4 regions of the Streptomyces sp. NPDC015130 genome follow, and region 2 is predicted to be linked to each of the others. Evidence: riboswitches for the same ligand, from Rfam matches in the RefSeq annotation. Region 2 holds a riboswitch; each other region holds the start of a gene.
The links. A riboswitch is a leader RNA that binds a small molecule or an ion and turns the genes downstream of it on or off. The one in region 2 is predicted to bind cyclic di-AMP.

Region 1: it holds a riboswitch for cyclic di-AMP, as region 2 does, so the genes downstream of both, ACF08F_RS22155 (C40 family peptidase) here and ACF08F_RS23930 (transglycosylase family protein) in region 2, are expected to answer to the same signal.
Region 3: it holds a riboswitch for cyclic di-AMP, as region 2 does, so the genes downstream of both, ACF08F_RS36315 (transglycosylase SLT domain-containing protein) here and ACF08F_RS23930 (transglycosylase family protein) in region 2, are expected to answer to the same signal.
Region 4: it holds a riboswitch for cyclic di-AMP, as region 2 does, so the genes downstream of both, ACF08F_RS00065 (M23 family metallopeptidase) here and ACF08F_RS23930 (transglycosylase family protein) in region 2, are expected to answer to the same signal.

The regions. Positions count from the first base shown of each region.
Region 1 covers NZ_JBIBVC010000010.1:131,354-134,541, forward strand. Annotated here, with positions in the region: gene ACF08F_RS22145 (ClpP family protease) at 1-619, shown strand, start outside; gene ACF08F_RS22150 (hypothetical protein) at 627-932, shown strand; cyclic di-AMP (ydaO/yuaA leader) riboswitch at 1,247-1,454, shown strand; gene ACF08F_RS22155 (C40 family peptidase) at 1,458-1,934, shown strand; gene ACF08F_RS22160 (ATP-binding protein) at 1,993-2,436, opposite strand; gene ACF08F_RS22165 (8-amino-7-oxononanoate synthase) at 2,609-3,188, opposite strand, start outside.
Region 2 covers NZ_JBIBVC010000011.1:222,253-225,440, reverse strand. Annotated here, with positions in the region: gene eno (phosphopyruvate hydratase) at 1-887, opposite strand, end outside; gene ACF08F_RS23930 (transglycosylase family protein) at 1,201-1,956, opposite strand; cyclic di-AMP (ydaO/yuaA leader) riboswitch at 1,960-2,133, opposite strand; gene ACF08F_RS23925 (transglycosylase family protein) at 2,392-3,188, opposite strand, start outside.
Region 3 covers NZ_JBIBVC010000028.1:48,160-51,347, forward strand. Annotated here, with positions in the region: gene ACF08F_RS36305 (phosphocholine-specific phospholipase C) at 1-223, shown strand, start outside; gene ACF08F_RS36310 (hypothetical protein) at 231-887, opposite strand; cyclic di-AMP (ydaO/yuaA leader) riboswitch at 1,254-1,437, shown strand; gene ACF08F_RS36315 (transglycosylase SLT domain-containing protein) at 1,442-2,344, shown strand; gene ACF08F_RS36320 (alpha/beta family hydrolase) at 2,526-3,188, opposite strand, start outside.
Region 4 covers NZ_JBIBVC010000001.1:19,699-22,886, forward strand. Annotated here, with positions in the region: gene ACF08F_RS00060 (aldo/keto reductase) at 1-414, opposite strand, end outside; gene ACF08F_RS00065 (M23 family metallopeptidase) at 483-1,655, opposite strand; cyclic di-AMP (ydaO/yuaA leader) riboswitch at 1,667-1,812, opposite strand; gene ACF08F_RS00070 (PP2C family protein-serine/threonine phosphatase) at 2,014-3,188, opposite strand, start outside.

The sequences.
Region 1 (3,188 bases), on a different contig from region 2:
CGCGCGCTACGTTCTGCCGGAGTTCACGGAGCGGACCAGCTTCGGGACCCGGACCCTCGACCCGTACTCGAAGCTCCTGGAGTCCCGGATCGTCTTCCTCGGCACACCGGTCGACGAGACCTCGGCCAACGACGCCATCGCCCAGTTCCTCTATCTCGACCACGCGGCGCCCGGCCAGGACATCTCCCTCTACATCAACTCCCCCGGCGGCTCCATCAGCGCCATGACCTCGATCTACGACACGATGCGGTCGCTCTCCTGCGACGTGGAGACCACCTGCCTGGGCCAGGCCGTCTCCACCGCCGCCGTCCTGCTCGCGGCCGGCACCCCGGGCAAGCGCCTGATCCTGCCCGGCGCCCGCGTGACACTCCGCCAGCCGACCCTGGACGAGCCCCTCCAGGGACAGCTGAGCGACCTCGACCTCCAGGCCGCCGAGCTGCTGCGCCTGCGGGCGCTGGTCAGCGGGATGCTCGCCGAGCACACCGGACAGGACCGGGAGCGGATCGACGCCGACACCGACCGGCTGACCGTCCTGGACGCACCGGCGGCCGTCGCGTACGGCCTGGCGGACCACGTGGTCGCGAACCGGCGCGCCGCCGCCGGCGGTACGGAGCGGTGACCCGGCCGTGGTCCCCGAACTGCCGCCACTGCCCGCCCTGACCCGGGCGGAGGGTGAACTCGTCGACGCGTACCTCGAAGTCGTCGACCTCCTGGGGAAGATCAATCCATCCAGGTCCACGCATACTTATGGGGCGCTGCGCGCGGCGCAGGCCCTGGTGGGACGTGCGGAGGCACTGCGCGAGGCCCTGACGCTCATGCATATGCGGGGCGAGGCCGAGGTCCACACGGACACACTGGCGCGCGCCCTAAGGGTGTTGGACGGGGAGCGCCGGGCCGACCGCGTCACCGTCCCTCGGACCCGGGCGAGTTGACATTCTCGCGTGTCGTGTCGAGGTCCGGTCGGCCGACGCCCGCCGCAGAATCCCTCGCCCGTTCGGCGTAGTCGATGAGTCGACACATGCGGCGGGAAAGTTGCGCAACAGGTGTACACATCTGGCGGAATCGAACGTTCCATCGCTGGTACGCGGCTCGTCGGCCAAACCTCTGAAGATCACAAAGGCTCCCTGTCCACCTGAACGGATCAGTCGTGAGGAGCCTCACATATCGCCGTTTCAGCTCGGTTTTCGCCCATGTCGTGGGTCAAGATCCCTGTCGACGACAAGCCCCCGCCACCGCGGCGGGGCGGTCCGGGCGGACGCCGAGTCCTGCCGCTGTCCCGGACGTCTGGTCGACAGGAGTGGATCGGCAGGAGTGGAGGACCCAATCAGTACGGGGCGTTCGCGTTGTCACGACAGCGAGGACCGCTCCTTGGGGTGAAGCCGCAGCCGCGGCCGGGCATCTTCGCCTGCCCGAACCCGACAGGTCATCCTTCTCAGGCGGCTGACGAAGGGTTGCGCATGACCGCGCAGATGCATGTCCCGTCCCTGCTGTCCCGGGCCGGAGCCGTCTCGGCTCTCACCCTCGCCGCCGTCGGCGGCACGCTGTTCGCACCCGGTGCGGCACCGGAGGCCCAGGCAGCGACGTCACACGCGAACAAGGCACTGAGCGTCGCCGTGTCCAAGAAAGGATCGCCCTACCGGTACGGATCGGCCGGACCCACGAGGTTCGACTGCTCCGGTCTGACGCTCTACGCGTACAAGAAGGCGGGCAAGTCGCTGCCTCGCACCGCGCAGCAGCAGTACAACAAGACCCGGCACATCTCCAAGGCCAGCAGGCAGAAGGGGGACCTGGTCTTCTTCCACTCGGGTGGAAGGGTTTACCACGTCGGCATCTACGCCGGCAGCGGCAAGATCTGGCACTCGCCCAAGACGGGCTCCTGGGTGAAGCTCGACAAGATCTGGTCGTCGAAGGTCTACTACGGCCGCGTCCGGTGACGGCCCCCGGGCGCTGACCCGTGACGAGGGGTGCGGTGGCGCCGCCGCACCCCTCGCCTCAGCGGTACGAGCCCGACAGCGGGGCCGTCGTCCACGGCAGCGTGATCCAGACCGTCTTGCCGCCCTCCTCGGTCGGAGTGACCGAGAGGCGGCCACCGGCCTCCGCCGCCAGGACACGGATGATGACCATGCCCCGCCCGTTGTCCTGCTGGACCGCCGCCGGGAGGCGGCGGGGCCAGCGGGGATGGCTGTCCGTCACACCGATGTGCAGCCGCTCCTCCCGCTCCAGCCGGAGGTCGACCGTGAAGGTGGGCGACTGCCCGAAGGTGTGCTGGACGGCGTTGGTGGCCAGCTCCGAGATGATCAGCCGGATCGAGTCCGCGATCTCCGCGTCACCGTCGAGCCCCCAGTCCCCCAGAACGTCCGCCACGTATCTGCGTGCCGTGCGGACCGAGGCGGGATCGCTCGGCAGAGTGACGGTTACTTCCTGATGGTCTGCCATGGCGGCGCTGTCCCTTTCCCGCCGGGGACACCACCCCGGATTGCGCTTCGCGTCAGAGTGCCACCGATCGTGCCGCCCCGTACGGGGTTCCACCACGATATGTGCGCATCTATCGCCCGAAGCGGTGAACTCTGCTGCCCGGAAACGCTCTTGGGCAGCGGAGTCGACGTCGTCAGGCGCCGGCGGGCGCGGTGCGCAGGATCGTCCGCACCGCCCGGTCGAGTTCGGAATCCGTCAGGTCGGCGCGGGCCGTGAGCCGCAGGCGCGAGATGCCGTCCGGGACGGACGGAGGCCGGAAACAGCCGACCGCCAGACCCTGTTCGCGGCAGTCCGCCGCCCAGCGCAGCGCCGCCTCGGGCGAGGGGGCGCGCACCGAGACCACGGCCGCGTCCGGCCGCGCGGCGGTCAGTCCGGCCGCCGTGAGGAGCTCGTACAGGGTGGCGGCGACGGTCCGCGCCCGGCCGGCGAGCGCCGGTTCGGCGGCGATCAGCCGGAGGCTCGCGAGCGCGCCGCCCGCGGCCGCCGGTGCGAGCCCGGTGTCGAAGATGAAGGTGCGCGCCGCGTTCACCAGGTGCTCGACGACGCGGGCGGGGCCGAGGACCGCGCCGCCCTGGCTGCCCAGGGACTTGGAGAGGGTGAGGGTGGCGACGACGTCCGCGTCGCCCGCGAGGCCGGCCTCGTGCAGGGCGCCCCGGCCGCCGTCGCCGAGGACGCCGAAGCCGTGGGCGTCGTCGACGACGAACCCGGCGCCG
Region 2 (3,188 bases):
CAGCCCGCCCAGTCGTCCTCGAACAGCGGGTCCTCGATGGAGACCATCGGGTACGCGGAGACGAGCTCCTCGTAGTACTCGGTCATCTCGGCGGCCGAGCGGGACTTGCCCTCGAACTCGTACGCGCCGTCCTTGTAGAACTCGGACGCGGCCACGTCGAGCGCGAGCGCGACGTCGGTGCCCGGGGTGTAGCCGGCCTCCTTGATGGCCTCGACGATGAGGTCCAGGGCGGCGCGGTTCGACTCCAGGTTCGGGGCGAAGCCGCCCTCGTCGCCGAGGCCGGTGGAGAGGCCCTTGCGCTTCAGCACGCCCTTCAGCGTGTGGTAGATCTCCGCACCCCAGCGAAGGGCCTCGGAGAAGGACTCCGCGCCGATCGGGGCGATCATGAACTCCTGGATGTCGACGTTGGAGTCCGCGTGCGACCCACCGTTGAGGATGTTCATCATCGGAACGGGCAGCAGGTGCGCGTTCGGGCCGCCGAGGTAGCGGAAGAGCGGGAGGTCGGAGGCCTCGGACGCGGCGTGCGCGACGGCCAGGGAGACACCGAGGATGGCGTTCGCGCCGAGCGAGCCCTTGTTCTCGGTGGCGTCCAGGTCGAACATGGCCTGGTCGATCAGGCGCTGCTCGGTGGCGTCGTAGCCGACGAGCTCCGGGCCGATCTGCTCGATGACGGCGAGGACGGCCTTCTCGACACCCTTGCCCAGGTAGCGGTTGGGGTCACCGTCGCGAAGCTCGATGGCCTCGAACGCACCGGTGGAGGCGCCGGACGGAACGGCAGCACGGCCGGTGCTGCCGTCGTCGAGGCCGACCTCGACCTCGACCGTGGGGTTGCCTCGGGAGTCCAGGATTTCCCGGGCTACGACGACGTCGATGGACGGCACGAGCATCTCCTTCTGGGATGTGACGCTGAATGTGACGCAAGGTCGGTACAGGGTCGATCGGCCTTGCGGCAAGAGCCTAACCGGCGCGGGGGCCCGGGTCGGCCGCGCGCCCGCCCCCTGGGACGAAAAAGGACCCAAGGGCATGCAATAAGGGACGAAGGGCCCCAGATCTACTGGACAGTAACCATGAGGTCGCCCCGGCCGGATGCGCGGAACCCCGGTCCGGCGCGCACGGGGGAGGGCACGCCGGACCGGGGTGGTCACCGCGGGAGGGTCGTCGGGGTCGGACGAGCCGCCGGACTCGTCGGACCCGTCAGGGTCACTTCAGGTGGAGCTGCTGGCCGACGTAGATGAGGTCGGCGTTCTCGACGACGTCCTGGTTCAGCTCGAAGAGCTCGGCCCAGCCGCCCTCGACGCCGTGCGCCTCGGCGATCTTGCCGAGGGTGTCGCCGGCGACGACCTTGTACTCGCCGTCGCCCTTCTTGACGACCTTGCCGGCCGGGGTGGTGACGGTCTTCTGCGCGGCGGCCTTCGGCGCGGCGTACTGCTGCGCCTTCTTCGGGGCCTGGCGCTGCTCGCTGCGGCTGGTCGGCTGCTCGGCCTTCCGCTCCGGGCGCGGCTGGGTCTGCTGCGACTGCTGCTGCACGCTCTTCTTCGGCGCGCTCTGCTTCGGCGCGCTCTCGGCGGCGCCGCCGTCGTAGGAGGCACGGGAGAGGCCCACGCCACAGCTCGGCCAGGCACCCTTGCCCTGGCCCGCGAGGACCTTCTCGGCAATGGTGATCTGCTGGGACTTCGTGGCCTGGTTGGCGGTCGCGGCGTACGCGGTGCCGCCGTACGCGGCCCAGGTGGAGGCGGAGAACTGCAGGCCGCCGTAGTAGCCGTTGCCGGTGTTGATGGACCAGTTGCCGCCGGACTCGCACTGGGCGACGCGGTCCCACTCGGAGGCCGTGGCGGCCGAGGCGGTGCCCGCGGTCATCAGCGGGGCGGCCACGGCGACACCGGTGACGCCGACGATCGTGGCGACCTGGGTGGCCTTGGAGGGACGACGGTGTTTGCCCTTGCCGGAAAACAGCATGGAGATTCTCCTCACCGACGCCTGTGAGGTGAGCTGTCGGGTTCGGGCCGGAAAGTTGCCCGGCCGCGTGTCCTAGCACGCGGCTTCACCCCAAGCCGGTCTTCGGCCGTCTGTCTCAACGGCCGGGACCGGCACTTACCTTGGGTCCCCCACTCCTGCCTTCGGCGCTTTCGCGACGACTGTTCCCATCGGCCGACGGCAGGATTCGGCGTTTCGGTCGACGGGGCCCGCGGTGGCGAGCGGTGACGACCGTAGACACAGACCCGCCGGAAGTTCAAAGAGGCGTAATGCGGAAATTCCGCCCTTACTTGCCTTCCGGCGGGGTGTGTTTGTGCAGGTGGGAGGTGACGGGAGCGAAGTTCGCGGACGTGACACGCCAGTTGGGGCGAAGAGACCCATGTCTCACTTGCCCAGAACCGGACATAAGCCCTCGAACTACTTCGCCGCCTCCTCCGAACCGACCGTCAGGTCAAGGCTCTGACCAGGGACGATGAGGTCCGGATCGGTGCCCACCGTCCCGCGGTTGGCGTCGTAGAGGGCGTTCCAGCCGCCGGGGAGTTCGTTCTCCTGTGCGATCTCGGACAGGTTGTCACCCGGCTGCACGGTGTACGCGTCCGAAGTGTCCTGACTGTCCGTTGCGCCCGAATCCTTCGTCGCGTCAGCCGTGGGCTTCGCCGCGGGGGTTTCCGCCAGCTTGTCCTTCGGTGAAGCGTGTCGACCGGATTCGACCGGAGTGTCCGTTGCGCCGGTTTCCTCCGGAGCTGCTTCACCCCGGTGCTTGCCGGTGCCGGGCGTGGCCGACGAGGCGTCACCCTTCGGCGTCTCGGGCGATTCGGGCGTAAGGGACGTGTCGGGCGTGGTCGGGGTGCCCGGGGTGGTCGGCGTGCCCGGCACGGAGGGGTCGCCGGGTGCGCTCGGAGAGGTCGAGCCGTCGGGGGTCGTCCCCGTCGACGGCGCGGTCGGGCTCACCGGCGCGGCGGAGTCCGCGGGGGTGGTGGGCGCGACGGGAGCCTCAGAGGCCTCACGGGGCGCCTCGGTGCCCTCGGAAGCCCGCGTGGGCGCGGCGGACCGCTCGGCGGCCTTCTCGGCCGCCTTCTCGGTGGCGGCCTGCGAGGGCGCGACCGGGGTGCCAGCGGTCCGGTTCGACTCCGCGACCGGTCCCGTGGGCTCCTGCGGGCCGGTGGCCGGGCCCGGGTCGACCCCGGTCGCCTTGCCGTCCTTGGTCAGACCGG
Region 3 (3,188 bases), on a different contig from region 2:
CTCGGCCGGACCGGTGACGTTCACGATCCGCTCGAACGCCTACCGCACGGACGGGCCGTGGACGTACACGGTCCCGGCGAACTCCAGCCGCGAGGACTTCTTCAACGCGGTGGCCCACAACAACGGCTGGTACGACTTCACGATCCTCGCCGACATCGACGGGACCTGGTCGCGCCGGTACACCGGCCACATCGAGACCGGGTCGCCGAGCGTCACCGGCTGACCGACGCTCACCGGCCGGCCTGCTCGGCGCGGCGGATCGTCGCGTCGAGCAGGCCCAGCGCCTCGGCGGCCGTCCGGCCCGGGGCCCGGTTCCAGGGACCGATCAGTTCGCGCCACCCCTGCGACCGCAGCTCGGCCATGATCCAGGCCGCCGCCTCGTTCATGGTGTCCGCGCTGCCGTAGCCGAGGCGGTGGGCGGCGAGGAGCGCGCCGCAGACGCAGCGCGCTCCCCGCACGTCGCGCAGCTTGTACGGGGCGTTCTGCCAGCCCCATTCGGTGAGCACCAGCCGCGCGTAGCCGAGGTGGACCGAGGGGCGCAGCTCGGGGCTGCCGATCCGGCGCCAGGCGTGCAGACGGTCCGGGAGCACGGCTCCGATCCGGCCGGGGAGCGTGCGTCCGGTGGGGGCCGGCGGCGGCAGCGCGTCAAGCGCGTCGGAGACGAGCCGGTCCACGGGCACGCTGAGCAGGGCCCTCCAGTCGGCGGGTGCGGGCCGGCCGGGTGCGGGCACAGGGGCGGCCTCCGGGACCGGAGCAGAGGCGGGTGCGGGGGCGGGTGCGGGGGTGGTCCAGTCCGTGACGATCCGCTGCCAGGTGGCGCTCTCGAAGAGAGCGGCGGCCTCGCGGTCGAGGGCGTCCGGGCTGAGCGGGGCGGAGGGGGTCGGCATGCGGATGACTCCTGTGTCGGGTGCCTCCATCTTTCAAGATGAATGTCTGGTTTGCGACTTTTGCGCACCCGACTCGCCCCCTTCCACCCCGACGCGGACGAACGGCTCACCGGGGCCAATTTCCACCCATTTACTTACCAACGGAATTACAGCCCATATTCGGACATTGCTCTCGTGGTGACGCGGTTCACTTTCCCCGGCCCCCGTCGGACGGCCGCACGCCCGCAGGCCGTACCGCACTTGGAAGTTCACCGGGGCCGCGGTCAGGTCGATCTTGAATTCTCCGAATTCGGAGATCCAATTCCATGAGCGGCCGAACTGATCCTCTTGTTATCCGCCGCAATGCTGGCCTACGGTCACCCCCATTCGAGCGGAACGCCTAATCCTGCCGCCGTTCGAAACACCTCCCTTTCACCCGACGGCAGGAGCGGGGGACCCACGAATTCGCCGGTCCGGATTCCGGAACGGCTCGGGGTGAAGCCGCGTGTGCGCGGCCGGACATCTCCCGTCCGAACCCGACAGCTCACCCCGCAGGCGCCGGAGAGGAATCCGTCATGCCTGCACACGGTAAGCACCGCCGCCCCCGACACCGCACCGTCTCCCGGGGCCTCGCCCTCGCCGGCACGGGCGGCGTCGCCCTGGCCCTTCCGCTGGTCATCCCCGCCACGGCCGGCGCCGAGACGGTCTCGGCCGCTCCGCAGGCCGTCGCGCAGCCCTTCGCCGCACAGCCCGTCGCCGCGCCGGCCGCCGCTCCCTCGGCCCCCGCAGCCGCGCGCACGTACACCGTGGTGAGCGGCGACTCGCTTTCCCTGATCGCCCAGAAGAAGGGAATTCAGGGCGGCTGGAAGTCTCTTTACCGGGTCAACAAGTCCGCCGTGGGTGACAATCCGTCACTCATTCACCCCGGTCTGGAACTGACGATTCGTCGGGATTCCGCGAAGTCCGCCCCCGCGCCCGCCGCCGCGCAGAAGAAGACCGCCCAGAAGACCGCGCCGAAGACCGCTCCGAAGAAGAGCTCCGCGTCGGCCGAACGGGCGAGCCGCTCCGAGCGCCGCGCCGCCGCCCCGGCCGCCGTCTCGGGTGCCTCCGCCGCCGCGCCCGCCGTCCAGGCCGCACCGGTCGCCGCCGCCCGGTACGCCGACAACCTCGACGGCTGGATCCGCGAGTCGCTGGACATCATGGCCCGCAACGGCATCCCCGGTTCGTACGACGGCATCCTCCGCAACGTGATGCGCGAGTCCTCCGGCAACCCGCTGGCCATCAACAACTGGGACTCCAACGCCGCGGCCGGCACCCCGTCGAAGGGCCTGCTCCAGGTGATCCAGCCGACCTTCGACGCCTATCACGTGCCGGGCACGTCCACGGACCTGTTCGACCCGGTCGCCAACATCACGGCCGCCTGCAACTACGCGGCGGACCGCTACGGCTCCATCGACAACGTCAACGGCCCCTACTAGGGCGTGTTGCGAAAGTAGCGCCGGCCGCCCGAAGGGCGGGCCCGACGGCGTCTGGTGCGTGCGATCGCAAGGCGGAGGGTCGCCCCGATACTGGATGTATCGGGGTGATCCCGACAACGCGGCGAGCGTGCGTGCCAGACGCCGTCGGGCAGGCGGGACTTTCGCAACACGCCCTAGGACGTCAACGGACCTCGCGACGCCCGAACCACTCGGCGAACCAGTCCGTGGCCAGCTCCGCCACCTCTTCCAGGGCCCCGGGCTCCTCGAAGAGGTGAGTGGCGCCGGCGACGAGGGTCAGCCGGTTCTCACAGCGCAGCAGGGCCTGCGCACGCTTGTTGAGGTCCAGGACGAGCGCGTCCCGGCCGCCCACCACGAGGAGGGTCGGGGCCCGCACCCGGGCCAGGTGCTCGCCCGCCAGGTCGGGCCGGCCGCCGCGCGAGACGACGGCGGCGACATCGGAGGCGGGATCGGCCGCCGCCCACAGGGCGGCGGCCGCGCCCGTGCTCGCCCCGAAGTAGCCGAGCGGCAGCGCGCCGCCCTCGGGACGTCCGGCCAGCCACTCCGTGGCGCTCGTCAGCCGTCCGGCGAGCAGCGGGGTGTCGAAGACGCGTGCCCGGTCGGTGGCCTCGGCCTCGGTCAGCAGGTCGAACAGCAGCGTCCCGAGCCCCGCCTGGTTCAGGGCATCCGCGACCGCGCGATTGCGCGGGCTGTGCCGGCTGCTGCCGCTCCCGTGGGCGAAGAGGACGATGCCGGTCGCGCCGTCGGGGACGGCGAGCCGCCCGGCGAGAGTGGCACCGGTCGCCGGGATGCGGACGTCCGTGTCCCGCACGACGGGGCCGCGCGC
Region 4 (3,188 bases), on a different contig from region 2:
GGTGACGATCTCCTCGACCGGGACGGTCTCGTCGTCGAAGTGCGTGTAGTAGAGGTCGATGTGGTCGGTGCCGAGGCGGCGCAGGGACTCCTCGACGGCGCCCTTGATCGTGGTGGCGGCGAGCCCCTTGTAGCGGGGGTGGGCGCCGACCTTGGTGGCGATGACGAGGTCGTCCCGGCGGCCGCGGGAGGCGAGCCAGCGGCCGATGACCGTCTCGGACTCGCCGCCCTCGTGGCCCTCGGCCCAGGAGGAGTACATGTCGGCGGTGTCGACGAAGTTGCCGCCGGCGGCGACGTAGGCGTCGAGGACGGCGAAGGACTCGGCCTCGTCGGAGGTCCACCCGAAGACGTTGCCGCCCAGGGCGAGCGGGAAGACGTGCAGGTCGGAAGTGCCCAGCGGGCGGAGGGTCGTCATGCGGTGATCAACCACCCGCGCCACCGGGGCTATTCCGTCGGGGCCGGTCCGTGCGTGACGCGGGAGCGTCAGAGCGACAGGCCCTTGGAGCGGAGCCAGGCCGCCGGGTCGATGCCGTCGCCGCCCGCGGTGTGGACCTCCATGTGGAGGTGGGCGCCGGTGACGTTTCCGGTGGCGCCGACGCGGCCGATCGTCTCGCCGGTGGTCACGGTCTGGCCCGCGCCGACCGTCATGGAGGAGAGGTGGGCGTACCAGACCTCGGTGCCGTCCTCCAGCTCCAGGACGACCCGGTAGCCGTACGAGCCGGACCAGCCCGCCGACTTGATCGTGCCGCTGTGGACCGCCTTGAGCGGGGTGCCCGTGGGGGCCGCGAAGTCGAGGCCGGTGTGGTAGCCGGAGGACCACATCGAGCCGGACTGCATGTAGGTCGCGCTGAGGCTGTACGAGGAGAGGGGCATCGAGTAGCTCGCGGCGAGCTGGGCGAGGCGCTCGGCCTCCGCCTTCTCGGCGGCGATCCGCTCGGCCTCGGCCTTGGCTTCCGCCTCCGCCTTGGCCTTGGCCTCCGCTTCGGCCTTGGCCTTGGCCTCCTCGGCCGCCTTCTCCGCCGCGGCGGCCTCGGCTGCCGCCTTCTCGGCCGCGGCCTTCTCGGCGGCGAGCTTCTCGGCGGCGTCGGCGGAGGCCTGCTGCTGCTCGGCCTGCTGGAGGATGCGGGCGCGCAGGATCTCGCCCGCGTCGGCGGCGCGGGTCGGGGCCGCCTCGGCGGTGGCGTTCTGCGTGGTGAAGGAGGCCTGGGCGGCACGCGTGGTCGCGGAGGCGTCGTCCGTGCCCGGCGTCACGTAGGTGGCGGCGGTGAGCGGGTTCGGGTTGCCGCCGGTCGCCGCGATGGTGTCCTGGATCTGCTGGTCGGCCTGGTCGTCGGCGAAGAGCTCGCCGACGCCGGGGAGGTCCTCGGCGGCCGGGAGGTTCAGGTCGGGGAGGTCCGGGAGGTCGGGAAGCGATATCGCGACCGGGGGCTTCTCCTGCGCGGTGGCGAGGCCGCCCGCACCGACGGCCGCGATGACGCCGACGCCGAGGACGGTGGAGGAACGGGCGAAGTTGGAGCGCTGCTTGACGACCCGGTGCCGTCCGCCGGAGCGGAGGGTTCCCTCGTCGGGGTTCCACTCGGTGTCCGGAGCGGCAGGACCCGCACCACCACCGAAGGCGTCGAAGGGGGCCTCGGATGCGGGAGTGTTGGACGCCACGGGGGCGCGCTCCTTTCCTTCCTTCTCGCCTACCGGGTTAGCTGACGGGTTCGGAGCAGGAAGGTCTCCTACGGGCTCGTCGCACGGGTGCGAAGGGCCTGATTCACCCCAAATGGTGGTTCCCCGGTTCCTTTTCAGGATTCGGCGCGTGCGCACGGTGCCGCCTCTTGCGACGGGTGTGACGACCGCGCTGCGTTATCGAACGTTAATAGACAGGGGCGCCCGATTCCAAGCTGTTCCCAGTGATCGTTCATTGAATTGGTGGGGAATCGCCCGAGTTGACCCCCCTTCAGCAAGGAGTGGCCGAACCCCTGCGATCTGACGTTATGTCAATTGTTATCGGAGTGACACCCTTCGACTACGCCTGGTGACCGGGCCGTGCCGAAGGCCCCGCCGAAGGCCCAGCCGGAGTCCCCAGAGGTCCCGAAGGAGCCGGCGCGGCGGGCGGGACCACCGGCATCGTCCGGCGCCTCTCCTGCTGCCCCGCCGCGGGCCTGCTCACCGCGAGCAGCGCCATGTCGTCCGTCGACCCGCCGCCCGTGTGGAGGCGTACGTCGTCGACGAGCGCGTCGAGCAGCTCCTCGGGTCCCGGGAAGATCCGCCCGGCGAGCCGGGCCGCCGGATCGTAGAAGACGCCCTGCGCGTCCCGCGCCTCCGACAGGCCGTCCGTGTAGAACAGCAGCGTCGCGCCCGGCGGGTACGGCCGCTCCTCGGCCCGGTCCGGCCACGCCGCCAGCTCCCCCATCCCGAGCGGCAGCGCCGGCTCCGCCGGATCCAGCACGTCCAGATCCCCGTCCACGTACAGCAGCAGCGGCGGCGGATGCCCGCGGTTGACGACCCGTACGCCTCCGTCCCCCGGCCCGTCGTCGCGCGGGATCTCCGCCAGGACGGCCGTCGTGAACCCCTCGAAGGCGTCGAGCCCGGCCCTGCGGGTCCCCTCCCGGGTCAGCGCCCGCTCCAGCCGCTGCGCCACCCCCTCCAGGCTCCGCTCCTGCTCGGCCGCCTCGCGGAACGCCCCGATCACGACGGCGACCGCCTCGACCGCGTCCATCCCCTTGCCCCGCACGTCCCCCACGACGAGCCGCACCCCGTACGGGGTGTCCTGGACCGCGAACAGGTCGCCGCCGATGAACGCGTCGGCCTGCGCCGCCTCGTAGCGGGCCGCGCACTGCAGCCCGCCGATGCGCTCGTCGGGCGTCGGCAGCACCGCCTTCTGCGCGGTCTCCGCGATGACCCTGGCGGACGCCAGCCGCTCGCCGCTGCGCCGCACGACCCGGTTGATGAGGAGGGCGAGCGCGGACACGGTGACGACGGTCAGCGTCTCGGTGAGGGCCGGGATCTCGTCGACGGTGCCGTTGTAGCCGTGCAGCCCGACGGAGGCGAGGACGGCGGCGATCCCGGTGAGCAGGGTGGTCAGCATGGAGAAGAAGGGCGCGGCTATCAGCGGGGCGGCGGAGAAGAGCGGCGCCGCCGTGTACTCGGGCGGTGTCGCCACGTCGTAGGCGAGGCCGCCCACGATGATCAGCGGGGGCA